One region of the Bradyrhizobium sp. HKCCYLR20261 genome, then DNA from elsewhere that is predicted to be linked to it. Evidence: predicted binding sites of a transcription regulator. Region 1 holds the regulator's gene; each other region holds the start of a gene.

Region 1 (5,442 bases):
CTTGTAAATCAACCCTCGTCGCCCGTGCGGCTGAGGTCCCCGGCATTGCTTTGGCAATCCGCTATCCGGTCACGCACAAACATTGACCAGCCGGTGTCCAACTCTCTTCCTCTTCCTGTCCCTCCCCTCACCGCGCGGATGCGCTCTGCGCGGCGATCTCGCGCCGCACGGCCGCCTCGAACTGGCTGGCGGGCGCGGCAAACATCAGCCGGGTCTCCTCGTGGAACGCCGAGAAGATCCCGACCACCACCGGCTCGCCGCCGATCTCGGCCAGGATCGGCGAGCCCGAATAGCCGAAATTGGCAAGGCAATGCACGGTCAGGAGACGGGCGTCCCTGGTCATGCTTGCGCTACAATTGCGCTGGCCGGTCGGCGAATAGCGCCGCTCCTGGCCATAGCCGATCTCGGAGATGGCGCCGGCCTTGGTCGCAGCCGCGAGCTCATCCCGGCCCACGGACTTCACCGCCACGGGCTTCGAGGGCAGCGCATCCTTCAGGATGATCAACGCCCAGTCGGCTGGCGAGCGGTCCAGCGACCATTTGTCGTGCTGGGTCGGAATGAACTCAGGCGCCACGATCAGCTTGTCGGCGACCGACGAGGCCGCGGGAGTGCCTCTGTTCATGCCAGCGAGGAAATGGACGTTGCCGGGGCTGACCTGCCCGACGCCGTTGAAGACACAATGCGCCGCCGTGAGCACCACGCGCGGCGCCACCAGCGTGCCGGTGCACGAACCTCCCGTGCTGTATTGCGCCACGGTCACGACACCGATCGAGGAGGCCGGCCAGGAGGTGGGATCGACGACGTCGCCGAAGTGCCGGTCGAGACCGAGCAACTGCTCCGCGCGCGGATTGGCAATCCCGGCATCGACCGATTCCGGCTTCGGCCGCCACGCGGCAATGGTGGCCTCGGCCTGGCGCCGCTGCGCTTCGCTGAGCTTCACTCTCTGAATCTCACGGCCGGCCGACCTGACGCCGCTGCGACCGGCCATCACGAGCCAGGCATAACCCTGGATGACGTCCCGGGTCATGACCTCGCCGTCGAGCATCATCAGGCCGAGCATGTATTGCGACTGGGCAAAGCCCTGCGCGGCGGCGCGATTGAACCAGCGGGCGGCTTCGCCGTGATCGCGGGCGGCGCCTTCACCGTTGAAATAGGCGATGCCGAGATAATGCTGGGCGACGGCGAGCCCTTGATCGGCGGCCTTGCGGTACCAGACCAGCGCCTCCGCCTGGTTGCGCGGGGCGCCCAGGCCGAAGGCCTGCATGAATCCGACATTGAACTGCGCGCGCGCATCGCCCTTGGCGGCGAGCGGCTGGAGCCGGCGTAACGCCGCCGCCGGCAGCCCGTTCGAAGCCGCAGCGACGGCGTCCTCGAGCTCGGCGGCCGCGGCATTGCCGGCAGCCACAAGCAACAAGGCCAACAAGATAGCGAGCGTCCTGATCATTGCGTCTGCCGAGGTCCGACCATGATGATGGGAACTCGATCACACAGGATCAAGACGGCAACGGCATGACCGCGCGATCAGGCCTGCTCGCCCGTTAGGCCTGCTCCGACTTGGCGAAGCGATCGTCCAGCGCATAGCCGGCGCCACGCACAGTGCGGATCGGATCCTGCTCGCGGCCGGGATTGAGCAGCTTGCGCAGGCGGCCGATGTGCACGTCCACCGTGCGCTCATCGATATAGATGTCGCGGCCCCAGACGCTGTCGAGCAACTGCTCGCGGCTGAACACGCGGCCGGGATGCTCGAGGAAGAATTCGAGCAGGCGGTATTCGGTCGGGCCGAGATCGATCGGCCGGCCCGAGCGCGCCACGCGGCGCTTCTCACGGTCGAGCTCGATGTCGCCATAGGAAAGCACTGTCGCCAGCCGCTCCGGGCTCGCCCGCCGCAGCAGGCCCTTCACGCGCGCCAGCAGCTCCGGCACCGAGAACGGCTTGACGATGTAGTCGTCGGCGCCGGTCGCAAGCCCCCGCACACGCTCGCTCTCCTCGCCGCGCGCGGTGAGCATGATGATCGGCAGCTGCTTGGTCTCGGACCGCGCCCGCAGCCGCCGGCACAGCTCGATGCCGGACAGGCCCGGCAGCATCCAGTCGAGCACGACCAGATCGGGCACGCGCTCCTTGAGCCGCGTGTCGGCCTCGTCGCCGCGCGCCACGGTCTCGACCTCGTAGCCTTCGGCCTCGAGGTTGTAGCGCAGCAGCGTCGTCAGCGCCTCCTCGTCCTCAACCACCAGAATTCGCGCACCCATGTCGAAATCGTCTTTCTCAGTTACCGGGGATCGTGGTCGCGAAGCTGGTCATGTCGCCCTTCGGGCGCTTGTCCATGATCTGCTGGCCCTCGATCATATAGAACACCGTCTCGGCGATGTTGGTGGCGTGGTCCCCCATCCGCTCGATGTTCTTGGCGCAGAACATCAAATGGATGCAGAACGAGATGTTGCGCGGGTCTTCCATCATGTAGGTCAGGAGCTCGCGGAACAGCGAGGTGCAGATCGCGTCCACCTCCTCGTCGCCCTTCCAGACCGTCATCGCCGCCGGCAGGTCATGCGCCGCATAGGCGTCCAGCACCGTCTTGACCTGCGACTGCACCAGATCAGTCATGTGCTCGAGGCCGCGGATCAGCTTCAGCGGATGGAAGTCGCTCTCCAGCGCGGCGACGCGCTTGCCGATGTTCTTGGCGAGGTCGCCGATGCGCTCCAGATCGGTGGCGACGCGCATCGCGCCGACGATCTCGCGCAAATCCACCGCCATCGGCTGGCGGCGGGCGATCGTCAGCACCGCGCGCTCCTCGATGATGCGCTGCAGCTTGTCGACCTCGGCGTCGGCGGCGACCACCTTCTGGCCGAGCGCCACGTCGCGCCGCACCAGCGCGTCGACGGAATCGACGATCAGCCGCTCGGCGAGGCCGCCCATCTCCGACACCAGCCGGGTCAGGTCCTGCAGATCGCTGTCGAACGCCTTGGCGGTATGTTCACTGGCCATGTTGATCTCCTGAAGAATGCTGTCGGCGTCAGCCGAACCGGCCGGTGATGTAGTCCTGGGTCCGCCGATCGCTCGGCGAGGTGAAGATCTTGCTGGTCTCGTCGAACTCGATCAGCTCGCCGAGATACATGAAGGCGGTCTTGTCGGAGACGCGGGCCGCCTGCTGCATGTTATGGGTGACGATCGCGATCGTATAGTTCTCCGCGAGCTCCTGGATCAGCTCCTCGACCTTGGCGGTCGAGATCGGGTCGAGCGCCGAGCACGGCTCGTCGAACAGGATCACCTCGGGCCGGACGGCGACCGTGCGCGCGATGCACAAGCGCTGCTGCTGGCCGCCGGACAGCGACAGGCCGGAGGCGTTGAGCTTGTCCTTGACCTCGTTCCACAGCGCGCCGCCGCGCAGCGCCTTCTCGACGCGGTCGTCCATCTCGGACTTCGAGATCTTCTCGTAGAGACGGATGCCGAAGGCGATGTTCTCGTAGATCGTCATCGGGAACGGCGTCGGCTTCTGGAACACCATGCCGACCCGCGCGCGCAGCAGATTGAGATCGAGCTTGGGATCGAGGATGTTGGTGTTGTCCAGCATCAGCTGGCCGGTGGCGCGCTGGCCCGGATAGAGATCGTACATCCGGTTGAAGATGCGCAGCAGGGTGGACTTGCCGCAGCCGGACGGGCCGATGAACGCCGTGACGCGGTTGGTGCCCAGCGTCAGGTTGATGTTCTTCAGCGCGTGATGATCGCCGTAATAGAAGTTCAGGTTGCGCGCGGTCACCTTGGCCGGCGCCTCGGGGAGCGGCTGGCCGTGAAGGGTGTGAGCGGGCTGACTGACGGAGACGGACAGTTCGGTCATTTCGTTTTCCTCTCGGCGCCGAGAATGCGTGCACCGACGTTCAAAGCGAGCACGGCCAGAGTGATGAGAAGGGCTCCGCTCCAGGCCAATTGCTTCCAATAGGCATACGGGCTCTGCACGAAGTTGTTGATGGTGACAGGCAGGTTCGCCATCGTCTTGGAGAGGTTGAGGCTCCAGAACTGGTTCGACAGCGCGGTGAACAGGAGCGGCGCGGTTTCGCCGGCGACGCGGGCGGTCGCCAGCAGCACGCCGGTGATGAGGCCGGAGCGCGCCGCGCGGTAGGCGATGCGGCGGATCACCAGCGAGCGCGGCAGGCCAAGCGCCGAGGCTGCCTCGCGCAGCGGGTTGGGCACCAGCAGCAGCATGTCCTCGGTGGTGCGCAGCACGACCGGGATCACGATGACGGCCAGCGCCAGCGCACCGGCGATGGCGGAGAAGCCGCCCATCGGCACCACGACGGCGCCGTAGATGAACAGGCCGATGATGATCGACGGCGCCGACAGCAGGATGTCGTTGATGAAGCGGATCACCGAGGTCAGGCGGTCGTTGCGGCCGTATTCGGCGAGGTAGGTGCCGGCGAACAGGCCGAGCGGCGCGCCGATGCCGACGCCGATCACGGTCATCATGATCGAACCGACGATGGCGTTGCGCAGGCCGCCTTCGCTGGCGCCCGGCGGCGGCGTGTCGGCGGTGAAGACCTGCAGGCTGAGGCCGGCGAGGCCGTTATAGAACAGCGTGAACAGGATCAGCGCCAGCCAGGTGACGCCGAACGCCGCGGCGGCGATGCACAGGCCGCGGACGACAATGTCCTTGCGGCGGCGGCGCGCATAGATCGGGTTGATGGGATTGACCGGCGTATCGACGGTGGACATCTCGACGCTCGTCATGGGTTACTTTCCAGCCTTGGCTTCGAGCCGCGCCAGCATCAGCCGGGCGCTCGCCAGCACGAAGAAGGTGAGGACGAACAGGAGCAGGCCGAGCAGGATCAGGCTCGACTGGTGCAGGCCGTCGCTCTCCTGGAATTCGGAGGCGATCGCGGCCGAGATCGTCGTGCCCGGCGCGAAGATCGAGGACGAGATCCGGAACGAGTTGCCGATGATGAAGGTCACCGCCATGGTCTCGCCGAGCGCACGGCCCAGCGCCAGCATGACGCCGCCGATGACGCCGACCCTTGTGTAGGGGATGACGACGCTGCGCACGACCTCCCAGGTGGTGCAACCGACGCCGTAGGCGGCTTCCTTGAGCACCGGCGGGACCGTCTTGAAGACGTCGACCGAGATCGAGGTGATGAAGGGCAGCACCATGATCGCCAGGATCAGCGAGGCGTTGAACAGGCTGAGATAGGACGGCGGACCTGCGAAGATGTCCTGCAGCACCGGGATGTTGGCACAGAGGCCGATCATGAACGGCTGGAACGTGGTGGCCAGGAACGGGCCCAGCACGAAGAAGCCCCACATGCCGTAGATGATCGAGGGAATGCCGGCGAGCAGCTCGATGGCGAGGCCAATGGGACGGCGCAGCCATTGCGGGCAGAGCTCGGTCAGAAAGATCGCGATGCCGAGGCCGACGGGAATGGCGATCAGCATCGCGATGAACGAGGTCACCAGCGTGCC
Region 2 (5,442 bases), on a different contig from region 1:
CGAGATCGGTGCCGGCGGCCAGTCCGACGATCACGGCGACTAAGGTGGGCCAGGACGGCAAGGCACCGTGCTGCCAATAGATCCAGGCTGACGGAATCGTCGTCGGCACCAGCGTCAGCGCCAGGCTGATCATCTGCGCGCGGTGCTGCGCCATGCCAAGGACCGCGCTCAAGCCGACGACTGTCGCCAGTCCGCCGCCGATGCCGAGAAAGCCGGACGACACACCCGCTGCGCTGCCGACCGCAAGCAGCGCAAATCCGCTCGGATCGACTGCGCAAACCGTGGTCTCGACGGCACCTCGCTTCGATGAGCGGCGCAGGAGCAGGACATCGAGCAGCAGCAGATAGATGACGTAGGCCCATCGCAGGATCGCCGACGCCGTGCCGTTGGCCAGGAGCGCGCCGATCGCACCGCCGAGGACAAATCCAAGCCCGAGCCACAGCAGCACGCGCAGCGGCGCCCGGCTGCCTTCGTCCCAATAGCGCTTGAGGCCGGCGGCACTGGTCGGCGGAACCTGCGCGACCAGCGAGAGTCCCTGCGCGACGTGCTGCTCGGCGCCGAGCAGCAGCACGGCGAAAACCACGAGACCGCCGCCGGGGCTGACGCCGAGCAGGCCGGACGTGAATCCGCCCACCAAGCCGGTGCCGAGGCCGCCCAGGAGATCGAGTTCGCTCATCATCTCGTCCTCCCGGGAGACTTCGGCAACGTCGCGGGCATCATCGTTTCGGCGCGAGCCCGGCCAGCAACACCTCGAAGCTGGCCAGCGCCTCGGCCGGCGAAAACGGCTCGCCCCACAGCCGCTGCAGCACGAAGCCCTGGAACATCGCGACCATGGTGCGTGCCATACTGCGCGGGTTGACCGCGCGGTCGATCACGCCGAGCCGCTGGCCGCGCTGCAGAAGCTCGGCGATGACCGCGATCGGCTTGCGGACGCCATCCACGACCTGATCGCGGACGGCATCGTCGCGCAGCGCCTCGGCCCAGAGCTGCAGGGCAATCCGTCGGCTGCGCAGCCCCTCCTCCTTCTGCATGTCCGCCAGCGAGGCGCGCGCGATCGCGCGCAGGCCTTCGAGCGGGTCCTGACTGTCGCGCGCGGCCGCGAGCAGCGCCGCATCGCGGGCATGGCGATGCTCACCGATCGCCTGGATCAGTTCCTCCTTGCTGGCGAAATGGCCGTAGATGCCGCCGGCACTGAGGCCGGACTCGGCGATCACGTCGGCAATCGTCGTCTGGTGGAAGCCCTGACGCGCGAAGCAGGCCGCTGCGGCGCGCAGGATTTCTTCGCGGCGGGCGGCCATCGTCGCCGGCTTCAGCTTCGGCATGCGCACCTCCTGGCCGAGCGACCAATCGCCTTCGAGCACAATCACCATACAAAACGAATATTCGTTTTGTAAAGAGGGGACGTTCTGCCGCCTTTCGGCATGGCGGCAATCCGCCGGGCGCTCTTGTCTCCGCCGCGCTTTCGGGCACAACTCGGCCCGCGCAACAGAAGCCGAATCCTTGCCCGCCCCATCCCAGTCCACATCGCCGGTCGCCTGGCTCAACAACCAGCCTTATCTGCTGCTCACGCTGGCCTCGCTGTTCTGGGCGGGCAACATCGTGCTGGCGCGCTATGTCGCCGGCCACGTGCCGCCGCTGACCTTGTCGTGCATTCGTTGGATCGGAACCTTCCTGATGCTATGGCCGTTCGCGCGGGAGCATCTGGCGAAGGACTGGCGTACCCTGCTCGCGCATTGGCCGCTGATCCTGCTGTTCGCGCTCACCGGCTTTGCGATCAACAACGCGCTGTCCTACTGGGCGATGCAATATACTCAGGCGCTCAACGGGCTGCTGATCCAATCGTCGACGCCGCTATTCGTGGCGCTGTGGTCGCTGCTGCTGTTCGGCGTGCGGCTGACCTGGGGGCAACTCGCGGGCATCGCGATGTCGCTTGTCGGCGTGCTGGTGATCCTGCTGCGTGGCGATCTCGGTGCGCTCGCGGGCATCCAATTCAATCGGGGTGACCTGATGTTCGCCGGCGCGCTCTGGGTGTTCGGGCTCTACTCGGCGGCCATGACCCGCAAGCCCGCCGTGCACCAGTTGTCGCTGATCTCATCCTGCACGGCGGCCGGCGCCGTGCTGCTGCTGCCGCTCGCGGCCTGGGAGTACAGCTCTGGATTCGTGCTGAGGCTGGACTTGCTCTCCATGCTGACGCTCGGCTACGTGATCGTGTTCGCCTCGACGCTCGCCTATCTGTTCTTCAATCGCGGCATCAGCCTGATCGGACCGAACCGCGCCGCACCGTTCCTGCATCTGGTGCCACTGTTCGGCTCGGTGCTGGCGATCCTGCTGCTCGGCGAAGAGTTGAAGCTGTTCCATCTCGCGGGCTACGCGCTGGTCATCGTCGGTGTGATCATTGCTTCGCGCGTGCCGCTCAAGCAGCCCCGCACCGCCGGAGAGGCGCCCAAGAACTAAGCGTGCGGCAACACGCCCCAGGGCGAACAGCGCGCATCATCCGGCTGTCATGGAACTGTCAACGGAGCGTCAGGGCGCCTGTTCAGAACCACGCGTGGTTCAAGCTCAGGAGGCTTTCCATGCATCGATTTTTTCTGACCACCGTGGCCGCTCTGGCCCTCAGCACCGGCGCCGCGCTCGCCCAGGGCGAAGGCGAATTCCCCGCCAAGCTCGCTGGCCACGCCGTGCTGCCAGCCGAGTCCTTCATCGACGCGCCCGCCGACGCTCCGGACGATCTCAAGACCTCCGGCAAATACACCACTGGCAAGCGCGTCGAGGCGATCGGCAGCGTGATGGGCAAGTCTTATGAGCGGCCGACCGGCGTATCGCTGCCGTTCAAGGGACAGCCGCTGCAGGGGCATTCCGGCATCAAGACTATGGCCGACGGCACGTTCTGGGTGCTGACCGACAACGGCATGGGCTCGCGCTACAACTCGCCGGATTCGATGCTCTATCTCAATCATCACAAGATCGACTGGGCCGCCGGCAAGGTGGAGCGGCTCGAGACCATCTTCCTGCACGATCCCGACAGGAAGGTGCCGTTCCGCATCGTCCACGAGAATACGGCCAAGCGCTATCTGACCGGTGCCGATTTCGACACCGAGGGCTTCCAGATCATCGGCGATCACATCTGGATCGGCGACGAGTTCGGCCCCTACCTTATCAAGGCGGACAAGAGCGGCAAGGTGCTCGCCGTATTCGAGACGGTTGCTGACGGCAAGCCGGTGCGCTCGCCCGACCATTGGGCGGTCCAGTCCCCCGGCGCGCCCGGCGCGAGCTACACCAACGTCAATCTGCGGCGCTCGAAGGGCTATGAGGGCTTCGCGGCATCCACCGACGGCAAGTTCATCTATGGCCTGCTGGAAGGGCCGCTGTGGGACGCCGAGAAGAAGGATTGGGAGAAGGTCGACGGCAAGGAAGCCTCGCGCATCCTCGAATTCGACGTCGCCGCGGAAAAGTTCACTGGCCGCTATTGGCAATATGTGTTCGAGCAGAACGGCAACGCAATCGGCGACTTCAACATGATCGACCCGACACAGGGCCTGATCATCGAGCGTGACAATGGCGAGGGCACCGCTGACAAGGCCTGCCCGCAGGGCACCCGCGGCGACAACTGCTTCCCTGACCTGGCCAAGTTCAAGCGCGTCTACAAGATCGAGCTGTCGGACGCCAATGTCGGCAAGCCGGTCCGCAAGATCGCCTATATCGACCTGATGAAGATCAGGGATCCGGACAAGAAGGCGCGCAAGCCGCTGAATGACGGCGTGCTCGCCTTCCCGTTCTTCACGATCGAGAATGTCGATCGCGTCGACGACACCCACATCATCGTCGGCAACGACAACAACCTGCCGTTCTCGTCGAGCCGCGATCCCAACAAGGCCGACGACAACGAGTTCGTGCTGCTCGAGGTGGGCGACTTCCTGAAGGCGAAGTAAACGCCTCACCATCGTGAGCGTCGCCGTTGTCCCCGAGGGCAACGGCGACGGTTCGATCAGGCCGTCCGCACCTTGGCCATGAAGCCGTCGACGGCCTGCTGCAGCAGGCCCGACTGGCTGTCGAGCTCGCGGGCACTCGACAGCACCTCGGACGCAGCGGTGCCGGTCGCTTCAGCGGCCTTGGTGACGCCACCGATATGCGCGCTGATCTCGTTGGAGCCGGCCGCGACCGACTGGATGTTGCGGGCGATCTCGCGCGTTGCATCGCCCTGCTGCGCGATCGAGGTCGAGATCGAGTTGGTGATCTCGCTCATCTGCGCGATCGTCTGGGTGATGCCGGTGATGGCCGCGACAGCATCCTGGGTCGAGGTCTGCATCGCCGCGACCTGCGCGGAGATCTCCTCGGTCGCCTTGGCCGTCTGGTTGGCCAGCGCCTTCACCTCGGAGGCGACGACCGCAAAGCCCTTGCCGGACTCGCCGGCGCGCGCCGCTTCGATCGTGGCGTTCAGCGCCAGCAGGTTGGTCTGCGCGGCGATCGAGTGGATCAGCTTGACGACCTCGCCGATCTTCTCGGCGCCGGTCGAGAGAACCTGCACCGTGGCATTGGTGCGCTCGGCATCGCCGACAGCCTTGCTCGCGATCTCGGTCGAGCGGGCGACCTGGCGCGAGATCTCGCTGACGGAGCTCGACAGCTCCTCCGCCGCGGCCGCGACCGTTCCGACGTTGTCGTTCGCGCTCTGGGTGGCGTTGCTGACGGTCGAGGCGCGGACGCTGGCGTCGCTCGCCGTGGCCGTCATCGACTGCGCGGTGTGCTGCATGCCCTCGGCCGCAGAGGCCACAGAGCGGACGATGCCGTTCACGCTGCGCTCGAAATCGGCCGCAAGGTTCTGCATCGCGGCGCGCCGCTCGGCTTCCGTCCGCTGCTTGGTCGCAGCCTCCGCCTGCTCGAGCTCGCGCATCCGCAGCGCGTTGTCCTTGAAGATCTGCACCGTGGCCGCCATGGCGCCGACCTCGTCGCCGCGGCCGACGCCGGGGATCTCGCCGTCGAGCCGGCCGTCGGCGATCTCCTGCATGCGGTTGCCGAGACGATTGAGCGGAATGCTGATGCTGCGGCTGATCAGCCAGGCGATGGCGCCGGCGATGACCGCGATGCCGGCGCAGGCCAGCCACATCATCCACTTCAACGGCTGCAGCTTGGCGTCGAGATCGTCGACATAGACGCCGGTGCCGACGAACATATTCCAGCCGGGGATCGCCATCGCGTAGGAGATCTTGCGGGTCGGCTGCTCCTGACCCGGGCGGAGATATTCGTAACGCAGCGTGACCTCGCCGTCTTTGGCAACGCCGTCGCGCAATTCGACGACGAGCTTGCGCCCGTTGAGCTCGAAGTCGATCACGTTCGAGCCGCGCTGCTTCATGTCCTGCGAGATCACGACGGTGCCGTCCATCGTGTAGGCGAACAGATAGCCCATGCCCTTGTCGAAGGTCATGCTCCGGCCGCGATTGACGAACT
Region 3 (5,442 bases), on a different contig from region 1:
TGGCGTACGATCGCGCGGCCCATCGCGACGCGCTGGCGCTGGCCGCCGGAGAGCTGGCGCGGCTTCCGCTGCAGCATGGTGCCGAGTTCGAGAATTCGCGCGGCGTCCTCGACCCGCGTCTTGATCTCCGCTTCCGGCATGCGGCGATTGCGCAAGCCATAGGCCATGTTGTTGTAGACGGTCATGTGCGGGTAGAGCGCGTAGTTCTGGAACACCATCGCGATGTCGCGCTCGGCCGGCTCGATCGCGTTGACGACGCGGCCGCCGATGTCGATCTCGCCGGACGAGATCGTCTCGAGGCCGGCGACCATGCGCAGCAGCGTTGACTTGCCGCAGCCGGAGGGACCGACGAGCACGCAGAATTGGCCGTCGCCGACCTCGATATCGACGCCTTTGATGGCCTCGAATCCGCCGGGATAGATCTTGCGGACGTTGCGGAGCGTGACGTTGGCCATGGGTTACCTGGAAGCGAATATCGAATAGGGGGTAGGGAATAGGGAAGGGGCTGAAGCGAACCGTCGGGCGAATATCCCTATTCGCCACTCGCACTTCGCCATTCGCCTCCTCTTCACTTTTCCGTCTCCACGAGGCCCTTCACGAACAGGCGCTGCATGAAGACGACGACGGCGACCGGCGGCAGCATCGCCAGCACGGCGGTCGCCATCGCGAGCTGCCATTCGGCGAGCTCGTCGGTGGTGGTCAGCATCTTCTTGATGCCGATCACGATGGTCTGCATCGAATCCTTGGTGGTGATCAGCAGCGGCCAGAGATACTGGTTCCAGCCGTAGATGAACTGGATCACGAACAGCGCCGCCACCGTCGTCATGGACAGCGGCAGTAGCGTGTCCCAGAAGAATCGCAGAGGACCTGCGCCGTCGATGCGCGAGGCTTCCAGCAGCTCGTCGGGGACGGTCATGAAGAACTGGCGGAACAGCAGGGTGCCGGTGGCCGAGGCGATCAGCGGCAGGATCAGGCCCGCATAGGTGTCGAGCATGCGCAAATCGGCGACGACCTTGTAGGTCGGATAGATGCGCACCTCGACCGGCAGCATCAGGGTGATGAAGATGATCCAGAACGCGGTCTTGCGGAACGGAAAACGGAAATAGACGATCGCGAACGCCGACAGGATCGAGATGATGATCTTGCCGACGGCGATGCCGATCGCGGTGATGAAGGAGTTCGCGAGCAGCACGCCGACGGGCTGGTTCATGAACCGTGAGCCGCCGACGAACACGGCGCGATAGTAGTTCTCCAGCATGCGGCCGCCCGGCGTGAGCGGCAGGTTGCCGCTGACGACGGTCGCAGCGTCATAGGTCGAGGCGATGAAGGCGACGTAGACCGGGAAGGCGAAGATCAGCACGCCCAGCGAGAGCACGATGTAGGCGACGAGGTCCCGGAGCGGGCGATGCTCGACCATCAGTACTGCACCTTGCGCTCGACATAGCGGAACTGGATCGCGGTCAGCGCGATCACGATCACCATCAGCACGACCGATTGCGCGGCGGAGCCGCCGAGATCGCCGCCGAGCCGGCCGTCGGCGAACACCTTGTAGACCATCGTGGTGGTCGAGCCGGCCGGGCCGCCGGCGGTGACCGCGTCGATGATGCCGAAGGTCTCGAAGAATACGTAGACGATGTTGACGACCAGCAGGAAGAAGGTGGTCGGCGACAGCAGCGGGAAGATGATGGTCCAGAACCGGCGCAGCGGGCCCGCGCCGTCGATCGCGCCGGCCTCGATCACGCTTTTCGGGATCGCCTGGAGGCCCGCGAGGAAGAACAGGAAGTTGTAGGCGACCTGCTTCCAGACCGCGGCCATCACGACGAGGATCATGGCGTGGGTGCCGTCGAGCATCGGGTTCCAGTTGAAGCCCATGACGCGCAGCGGGCGCGCCAGGGTGCCGAGCGTCGGGTGGAAGATGAAGAACCACAGCACGCCGGCGATCGCCGGCGCGACCGCATAGGGCCAGATCATCAGCGTCTTGTAGGCGGAGGCGCCCTTGAGGTTCTTGTCGGCCTGCGTCGCGAACAGCAGCGCGACGCCGAGCGACAGCACGGTGACCAGCGAGGAGAACACCACGGTCGTGCCGATGGCGGTGTAATATTCCGGCTGGGCGAACAGCGCCTGGTAGTTCTCGAACCCGACGAATTCGGAATTGAGGCCAAACGCGTCCTCGCGCAGGAACGACTGCCAGATTGCCTGGCTGGCCGGCCAGTAGAAGAAGATCAGCGTGATCGCGAGCTGCGGCGCCAGCAGCAGGTAGGGCAGGAGCTTGCCGTTGAAGACGACCGACTTTTCCATGGAGCGCGCCGCGTGAGGGATAGAAGTGAGGCTTCCCCTCCGGCGGGAGAGGAAGCCTCTGGGACGGCCTGACTTTGCCGTTTCCTTACTTGGCCGTTTTCTCGAAGGTGCGCAACATCGCATTGCCGCGGGCAACGGCGGAATCCAGCGCCTCCTTGGCGGTCTTCTTGCCGGCGAGCGCGGCCTCGATCTCCTCGGCCCAGACGTCACGCATCTGCACCATGTTGCCGAAGCGCAGGCCGCGCGAATTCTCGGTCGGCGGCTTGTTGGTGAGCTCCTTCAGCGGCGTCTGCGGCACCGGGTTCTTGTCGTAGAAGCCGTCCGCCTTGGTCTTCTCATAGGCCGCGGTGGTGATCGGCAGATAGCCGGACTCCTGATGCAGCCTGGCCTGGCGGTTGGTGTCCGACAGGAAGGTGAAGAACTTGGCGACGCCCTTGTACTCGTTCGCCGTCTTGCCGCCCATCACCCACAGCGAGGCGCCGCCGATGATCGAGTTCTGCGGCGCGCCCTGCACGTCCGGATAATACGGCATCGGCGCTGAGGTGAAGTCGAACTTCGCGGTGCTCTTGGCGGTGGCGTAGTAGCCCGACGAGGTCATGAAGATCGCGCATTCGCCGGAGCCGAAGCGGCTCTCGGAGGCCGAGCCGCGGCCGGAATAGTCGTAGGTCTTGTCCTTTTGCAGCTCGACGAGGTTCTGCAAATGCTTGATGTGAAGCGGGGTGTTGAATTCCAGCACCGTGTCGAAGCCGTCGAGACCGTTGGCCTTGGTGCCGATCGGCACGTTGTGCCAGGCCGAGAACTGCTCGATGTGCGCCCACGACGCCCAGGCATTGGAGAAGCCGCAGGTGTCGTGACCGGCTGCCTTCAGCTTCTTGGCGGCCTCGAACACCTCCGGCCAAGTCTTCGGAATCTCGGCGACGCCGGCCTTCTTCAGCTCGTCCTTGTTGATCCACATCACCATGGACGACGAGTTGAACGGGAACGACAGCATGTCGCCCTTCGACGTCGAGTAGTAGCCGGTGATCGCCGGCAGATAGGCCTTCGGATCGAACGGCTCGCCCGCTTCCTTCATCAGCTCATAAACCGGCTTGATGGCGCCCTTGGCGCTCATCATCGTCGCGGTGCCGACCTCGAACACCTGCATGATATGAGGCGCGTTGCCGGCGCGGAACGCGGCGATGCCGGCGTTCATCGTGTCGGGATAGGCGCCCTTGAAGGTTGGCACGACCTTGTAGTCGCTCTGCGAGGCGTTGAACTCTTCGGCGAGCTTGTTGACGATGTCGTTGTTGCCGCCGGTCATGGCGTGCCACCACTGGATTTCAGTCACCGCGAGTGCGGGCGAAGCAGCAAAACCAAAGGTGGCTGCAACGGCAGTCGCGGCAGCAATTTGTCGAAATGACATCAAAAAGATCCTCCCATGAACGTCATCGGTCGTGGCGGCCGTTAACAGCGCCAGATGACAGTTATGTGAATGTATAGACGTATGACCTGACGCGGGAAAGCCACGCGCAGTGCGTCCGCGAAAAGCGGTAAATCGCATCTCTCCGTCACCGCGTCGTGGTGCGACGCGGCGACGCAGCGCGTGCGATGCGATCAGCGTTTGCGTTCCGTGCAGACGGTTCCAGCTTTCCGCAACGCTTCGATCTCGCTCGGCGTGTAGCCGAACTCGCTCAGCACCTCCTCGGCGTGCTGGCTGTATTTCGGCGGTGTCGAGCGCAGGCTCGGCTTGGTGCGTTCGAGCCGGATCGGCGACGCCACGCCCTTGTACCAATCCTTCTCGATGACATCGCCGCGATACAGCGTGTGCGGATTGGTCAGCGCCTGATCGATCTTCTGCACCGGGCCGGCGGGCAGGCCGGCGGCGAGCAGGCGGTCGCACAGCGGCTCGGCCTCGAACTGCCGGAACACGGCGGCGAGCTCGGCGCGCAGCGCCTCGCGATTGGCGACGCGGTCGCGGTTGCGGGCGAAGCGCGGATCGGTGCCGAGCTCGGGGCGGCCGATCTCCTTGGCGAGCTTGCGGAAGGTGCCGTCATTGCCGACGCCGATGAAGATGTCGTCGGTCTTGGTCGGGAAGATCGCGTAGGGCACGAGGTTCGGATGCTCGTTGCCGGTCAGCTGTGGCGGCTTGCCATGCATGAAGTAGTTGGCGGTGTGCGGATGCATGATCGCGAGGCCCGTTTCGTAGAGCGTGACCTCGAGGAACTGGCCCTCGCCGGAGCGCTGCCGTTCCGACAGCGCCATCAGGATGCCGATCGCGGCGTAGAGGCCCGTGGTGATGTCGACCAAGGGCACGCCGATCCGCATCGGGCCGCTCTCGGGCGAGCCGGTCGCCGCGATCATGCCGGTCATCGCCTGGATGATCGCGTCATAGCCGGGATTGCCGCCGCGCGGGCCGTCGGCGCCGAAGCCGCAGATGCGGCAGTGCACGAGCTTGGGGAATTTCTCGCGCAGCACGTCGCTGCCGATGCCCCACTTTTCCAGGGTGCCCGGCTTGAAGTTCTCGATCAGCACGTCGGCATTCTCGAGCATCTTCAGCAGCACGACGCGGCCGCCCTCGGAGGCGAGGTCGAGGCCGATCGAGCGCTTGTTGCGGTTGATGCCGACGAAGTAGGCCGCGTCCTCGTCGTGGAACGGAGGGCCCCAGTCGCGGACCTCGTCGCCGGCGGGCGGCTCGACCTTGATCACGTCGGCGCCGTGGTCGGCCAGGATCTGCGTGCAATAGGGGCCGCCGAGCACGCGCGTGAGATCGATCACGCGCAGGCCGGCCATGGCGCCGGGAGCAAATGGGAGTGTCATGGACATCGCGAGGTTGGTTGCAACTCGCGGCCATTAAGCATTGCTGCGCCACTGGCGCAAACGGGCTTACGCGAATGCAGCCCTCGCGAAAAGGCGAGGGCTGCATGGTGCGTGGCGATCTGCCGCAGCAGAATTCAGGCTCAGACGACAGTCAGCTTGACGTCGACATTGCCGCGGGTGGCGTTGGAGTAGGGGCACACCTCGTGCGCCTTGGCGACGAGCGCCTCGGCGTCGGCCTTGGCGAGGCCGGGCAGCGAGACCGCGAGCTCGGCAGTGATGCCGAAACCGCCTTCCGAGCGCGGACCGATGCCGACCGTGGAGGTCACCGACGCATCGGCCGGAACCTTC
Region 4 (5,442 bases), on a different contig from region 1:
AGAGCGGCGATGTCGTGGGAAAAGCGCGGGCTCACGGCCGCCGCGCGCCCTCCATATAGGCGTTTTGCACCGCAACTCCAACCGGGGAGTTAAACAGCTGCCCGCCGGGCACGCCCGGACTGGCTCCCCGCCCGCGGCCGTCCTTCGAGACGCGCGCAAAACGGCGCGCTCCTCAGGACGAGGTCCGAATGTGCAGCGAAATACCTAGACTCGGCAAAATCCCAACCCTCATGGTGAGGAGCGCCGCCTTTGCGGCGCGTCTCGAACCATGAGGCCCCGAACGCCTCCAGACGGCTGTCCCGCCGGATCAGTGCCGCAGCACCGAGACCAGCCAGAATGTCAGCGCGGAGACGATCGCCGAGGCCGGAATCGTGAAGATCCAGGCGTAGACGATGGATCCGGCCACGTTCCAGCGCACGGCAGAGGCCCGGCGGGCGGCGCCGACGCCGACGATGGCGCCGGTGATGGTGTGGGTGGTCGAGACGGGCACGCCGAGGAAGGTCGCCAGGAACAGCGTGATGGCGCCGCCGGTCTCGGCGCAGAAGCCCTGCATCGGGTTCAGCTTGGTGATGCGCAGGCCCATGGTGCGGACGATGCGCCAGCCGCCCATCAGGGTGCCCAAGGCCATCGCCGCCTGGCACGACAGCACGACCCAGAACGGCACCGTGAAGTGCTCGCCGAGATGGCCCTGCGAGTACAGCAGCACGGCGATGATGCCCATCGTCTTCTGCGCGTCGTTGCCGCCGTGCCCGAGCGAATACAGCGACGCCGAGGCGAATTGCAGGATGCGGAAGGCGCGGTCGACTGCGAACGGCGTCGAGCGCACCGAGGCCCAGGACACGATCGCGACCAGGATCATCGCCAGGATCAGCCCGACCAGCGGCGACAGCACGATCGCCAGAATCGTCTTCGACAAGCCGCTCCACACCGCAGCCGAGAGTCCCGCCTTGGCGATCCCCGCCCCGACCAGGCCGCCGATCAGTGCGTGCGAGCTCGACGAGGGAATGCCGGCCGCCCAGGTCACGAGGTTCCAGACGATCGCGCCGACGAGGGCGGCGAAGATCACTTGCGCATCGACGATGGCGGGATCGATGATCCCGGTGCCGATGGTCTGGGCGACGTGCAGGCCGAACACGCCGAAGGCGATGAAATTGAAGAACGCCGCCCAGAACACCGCGTATTGCGGCCGCAGCACGCGGGTCGAGACGATGGTCGCGATCGAATTGGCGGCATCGTGCAGGCCGTTCAGGAAGTCGAAGGCAAGCGCGACGGCGATGAGGCCGACCAGGATGGGAAGGCCGAGATGAGCGTCCACGGCGCGTCCCTACCCTAGACCTGTTCGATCATGATCGAATTGATCTCGTTGGCGACGTCGTCGAAGCGATCGGCGACCTTCTCCAGATGATCGTAGATCTCGGCGCCGACGATGAAGTCCATGGTGTTGGCGTTGCGGTGCTTGAGAAACAGTTCCTTCAGCCCGATGTCATGGAGATCGTCGACGCGGCCCTCGAGCTTGGTCATCTCCTCGGTGATCGCGGTGATCATCGGCACGTTCTGGCCGATGGCCTGCAACAGCGGCAGCGCGCGGCCGATCAGATTGGCGCAATCCACCAGCAGCGTGCCCATCTCGCGCATCGTCGGCTCGAACTCCTTGACCTCGAACAGCACCACCGCCTTGGCGGTCTGCTGCATCTGGTCGATGGCGTCGTCCATCGAGGTGATCAGGTTCTTGATGTCGCCCCGGTCGAATGGGGTGATGAAGGTGCGGCGGACGGCAGTCAGCACCTCCCGGGTGATGTTGTCGGCCTCGTTCTCGAACTGGCTGACGCGCTGGCAGTGTGTCAGCACATCGTCGCCGCCCTTGAGCATGTCCTGCAGCGCATGCGCGCCCTGGATCACCACCTTGTTGTGGCGGGCGAACAAATCGAAAAACCGCTCCTCCTTGGGGAGGACGGCGCGAAACCAGTTCAGCATGGGACGAGATCCATCCATTCCGAAACGGGCCAGGGCTGGCCTGTCACGGAAGTGTCATACTCCGGATCACGCCGCAGCAGAAGCGGTGGACGGATGATCCACCACTTTCTGCCCCGCACATAATCTTATTTCAGATCAATGGCTTACAGGGATCGCTTGAACAAATGGGCGATTTCCCCGACCACGCCGCGGCGGAAGGTGAGCACGCAGGCGACGAAGATGACGCCCTGGATGACGGTGACCCACTGCCCGAACCCGGCCAGATATTGCTGCATGGCGATGATCACGAAGGCTCCCACGACGGGGCCAAACACCGTTCCGAGGCCGCCGACGAGCGTCATCAGCACGATCTCGCCGGACATCGACCAGTGCACGTCGGTCAGCGAGGCGTTCTGGGCGACGAACACCTTCAGCGAGCCGGCGAAGCCCGCGATGGTCCCGGACAGGATGAAGGCCAAGAGCTTGTACTGGTCGGTTTTATAGCCGAGCGAGATCGCGCGCTGCTCGTTCTCGCGGATCGACTTCAGCACCTCGCCGAACGGCGAGTTGATGGTGCGGAAGATCAGGAGGAAGCCGGCGAGGAAGCCGACCAGCACGACGTAGTACAGCGTGACAGGCTTCGACAGGTCGATAAAGCCGAACAGCTTGCCCTGCGGAATGCCCTGGATGCCGTCCTCGCCATGGGTGAACGGCGTCTGCAGATAGACGAAGTAGAGCAGCTGCGACAGCGCCAAAGTGATCATCGAGAAGTAGATGCCCTGGCGGCGGATCGAGATGTAGCCGGTGACCAGCGACAGCACGAAGGCGCCGGCGACGCCGGTGAGGATGCCGAGCTCCGGCGGGAAACCCCAGACCTTCAGCGCATGCGCGCTGCAATAGCCCGCGGTGCCCAGGAACATCGCGTGGCCGAACGACAGCAGGCCGCCATAGCCGATCAGCAGGTTGAAGGCGCAGGCCAAGAGCGCGAAGCACAGCGCCTGCATCACGAAGAACGGATACAGCCCGGTGAACGGCACGATGGCGAGCAGCGCCGCCATGATGACGAACACGATCATCTCGTCGCGCATCGCGCGCGGGGTGATCGGCAGGGTCTCGTCGGTGATCGATGTCATGTCAGGCCGCCCGTCCGGTCAGACCCGTCGGCTTCACCAGCAGCACCAGGACCATCAGAACGAAGACCACGGTGTTGGAAGCCTCGGGATAAAAATACTTGGTCAGTCCCTCGATCACGCCGAGCGCGAAGCCGGTGATGATCGAGCCCATGATCGAGCCCATGCCGCCGATCACGACCACCGCGAACACGACGATGATCAGGTCGGCGCCCATCAGCGGCCGCACCTGGTTGATCGGCGCCGACAGCACGCCGGCGAGCGCCGCGAGGCCGACGCCGAGGCCGTAGGTCAGCGTGATCATGCGCGGCACATTGATGCCGAAGGCCCGCACCAGCGTGGGATTTTCAGTGGCGGCGCGCAGATAGGCGCCGAGCCGTGTGCGCTCGATCAGGAACCAGGTCGCCAGACACACCACCAGCGAGAAGATGACCACCCAGCCGCGATAGATCGGCAGGAACATGAAGCCGAGATTCATGCCGCCACGCAGCTGATCCGGGATCGCGTAAGGCAGGCCCGAGGAGCCGAAATAGTTCTGGAACAGGCCCTGCACAATCAGCGCGATGCCGAAGGTGAGCAGCAGGCCATAGAGATGGTCGAGCCCGGCGAGCCACTGCAGCAGCGTGCGCTCCAGGACCATGCCGAAGATGCCGACGATGATCGGCGCCAGCAGCAGCGCCCACCAATAGCCGATGCCGCCGAGGTTCAGCAGGAAATAGGCGCAGAACGCGCCCATCATGTAGAGCGCGCCGTGGGCGAAATTGATGATGTTGAGCATGCCGAAGATGACGGCAAGCCCAAGACTGAGCAGCGCGTAGAACGAGCCGTTGATCAGTCCGACCAGGAGCTGTGCGTAGAGAGCCTGCATCGTCTTGTTCTATTTTTCTCGGCGTTTCCCAAGGGTCAAACGACAGTCCCGGCGGCGAACCGCCGGGACCGCAGCGGCTTACTTCTTCAACAGCGCGCACGCGCTCTTGTCGAGCGGCGTGAAGGCCTGGTCGCCCGGCACCGAACCGACCATCTTGTAGAGATCCCACGGGCCCTTCGAGTCCGACGGCTTCTTGACCTCGAACAGATAGGCGGTGTGGATGGTGCGGCCGTTGGGCTGGATCTCGCCCTTGCCGAACAGCGCATCCTCGGTCGGGATCGACTTCATCTTGTCGACGATCTTGACGCCGTCATGCGGATTCTCGCCCAGTGCCTCCAGCGCCTTGAAGTAATGCAAGAGGCCTGCATAGACGCCCGCCTGCACCATGGTCGGCGGCGCGCCGTTCTTCATCCGCTTGGAGAAGCGCGCCGAGAACGCACGGGTCTGGTCGTTCATGTCCCAGTAGAAGGTCTCGGTGAAGTTCAGGCCCTGCGCGATGTCGAGCCCGATCGACTTCACGTCGGTCAGGAACAGCAGCAGCGCAGCGAGCTTCTGGCCGCCCTTGGTGAGGCCGAACTCGGCCGCCTGCTTGATCGAGTTGGTGGTGTCGCCGCCGGCATTGGCCAGCCCGATCACCTTAGCGCCCGACGACTGCGCCTGCAGCAGGAAGGACGAGAAGTCGGAGGTGTTGAGCGGATGCTTGACGGTCCCGACCACCTTGCCGCCATTCGCGGTCACCACCGCCGTGGTGTCGCGCTCCAGCGCCGCGCCGAAGGCGTAGTCCGCGGTCAGGAAGTACCAGGTGGTGCCGCCGGCCTTGACCAGCGCCTGACCGGTGGTGTGGGCCAGCATGTAGGTGTCGTAGGTCCAGTGCACGGTGTTCGGCGAGCACTGCGCATTGGTGAGGTCGGAGGTCGCCGCGCCCGAATTGATGTAGACGCCGTTCTTCTCCTTGACGACGTTGTTCACCGCCAGCGCCACGCCCGAATTGGGCACGTCGACGATGATGTCGACCTTGTCGACGTCGAACCACTGCCGCGCGATCGAGGTGCCGATGTCGGGCTTGTTCTGGTGATCGCCGGAGATCACGTCGATCTTCCAGCCCTTCCCTGTGAGGCCGGAATCCTCGATCGCCATCTGCGTCGCGAGCGTCGAGCCGGGGCCGCCGAGGTCGGAATAGAGACCGGACTGATCGGACAGCGCGCCGATCTTCACGACCTTGTCGCCGGCCGAGGCAAGGCTGCCGCTGACCAGAGTGAGCGCCGTTCCCAGCAGCAATGACGCGATGAATTTGTTCTTCATTTCCAACTTTCCAAATTCCAAGAAACAGTCCCGGCGCCGGTCAGACGCCGAGATAAGTATGCAGCTTGTCCATGTTGGCGGACAGATCGGCATTGGCGAAGCCGTCGATGACCTTGCCGTGCTCGACGACGTAGTAGCGGTCGGCCACCGTCGAGGCGAAACGGAAGTTCTGCTCGACGAGAAGGATCG

The links. The regulator PhoB, encoded in region 1, activates phosphate uptake and scavenging genes when phosphate is short. The targets are predictions, from matches to a motif close to TGTCATNNANCTGTCAT.
Region 2: a site for PhoB is predicted at 2,500-2,516, ahead of ACQR1L_RS24415 (esterase-like activity of phytase family protein). Genes of this name have one in related genera too.
Region 3: a site for PhoB is predicted at 3,755-3,771, ahead of ugpB (sn-glycerol-3-phosphate ABC transporter substrate-binding protein UgpB). Genes of this name have one in related genera too.
Region 4: a site for PhoB is predicted at 2,016-2,032, ahead of ACQR1L_RS07260 (DUF47 domain-containing protein). Genes of this name have one in related genera too.

Annotation. Positions count from the first base shown of each region.
Region 1 is NZ_JBNPUZ010000001.1:115,389-120,830, forward strand. It holds gene ACQR1L_RS00540 (trypsin-like serine protease) at 128-1,444, opposite strand; gene phoB (phosphate regulon transcriptional regulator PhoB) at 1,539-2,246, opposite strand; gene phoU (phosphate signaling complex protein PhoU) at 2,263-2,979, opposite strand; gene pstB (phosphate ABC transporter ATP-binding protein PstB) at 3,008-3,829, opposite strand; gene pstA (phosphate ABC transporter permease PstA) at 3,826-4,671, opposite strand; gene pstC (phosphate ABC transporter permease subunit PstC) at 4,720-5,442, opposite strand, start outside.
Region 2 is NZ_JBNPUZ010000012.1:46,729-52,170, forward strand. It holds gene ACQR1L_RS24400 (sulfite exporter TauE/SafE family protein) at 1-676, opposite strand, end outside; gene ACQR1L_RS24405 (TetR/AcrR family transcriptional regulator) at 717-1,544, opposite strand; gene ACQR1L_RS24410 (DMT family transporter) at 1,501-2,454, shown strand; gene ACQR1L_RS24415 (esterase-like activity of phytase family protein) at 2,574-3,929, shown strand; gene ACQR1L_RS24420 (methyl-accepting chemotaxis protein) at 3,986-5,442, opposite strand, start outside.
Region 3 is NZ_JBNPUZ010000004.1:253,617-259,058, forward strand. It holds gene ACQR1L_RS11255 (sn-glycerol-3-phosphate import ATP-binding protein UgpC) at 1-455, opposite strand, end outside; gene ugpE (sn-glycerol-3-phosphate ABC transporter permease UgpE) at 569-1,417, opposite strand; gene ugpA (sn-glycerol-3-phosphate ABC transporter permease UgpA) at 1,417-2,298, opposite strand; gene ugpB (sn-glycerol-3-phosphate ABC transporter substrate-binding protein UgpB) at 2,384-3,700, opposite strand; gene ACQR1L_RS11275 (CaiB/BaiF CoA transferase family protein) at 3,892-5,094, opposite strand; gene ACQR1L_RS11280 (organic hydroperoxide resistance protein) at 5,235-5,442, opposite strand, start outside.
Region 4 is NZ_JBNPUZ010000003.1:8,500-13,941, forward strand. It holds gene ACQR1L_RS07255 (anion permease) at 308-1,315, opposite strand; gene ACQR1L_RS07260 (DUF47 domain-containing protein) at 1,330-1,974, opposite strand; gene ACQR1L_RS07265 (branched-chain amino acid ABC transporter permease) at 2,118-3,086, opposite strand; gene ACQR1L_RS07270 (branched-chain amino acid ABC transporter permease) at 3,088-3,951, opposite strand; gene ACQR1L_RS07275 (ABC transporter substrate-binding protein) at 4,030-5,253, opposite strand; gene ACQR1L_RS07280 (ABC transporter ATP-binding protein) at 5,294-5,442, opposite strand, start outside.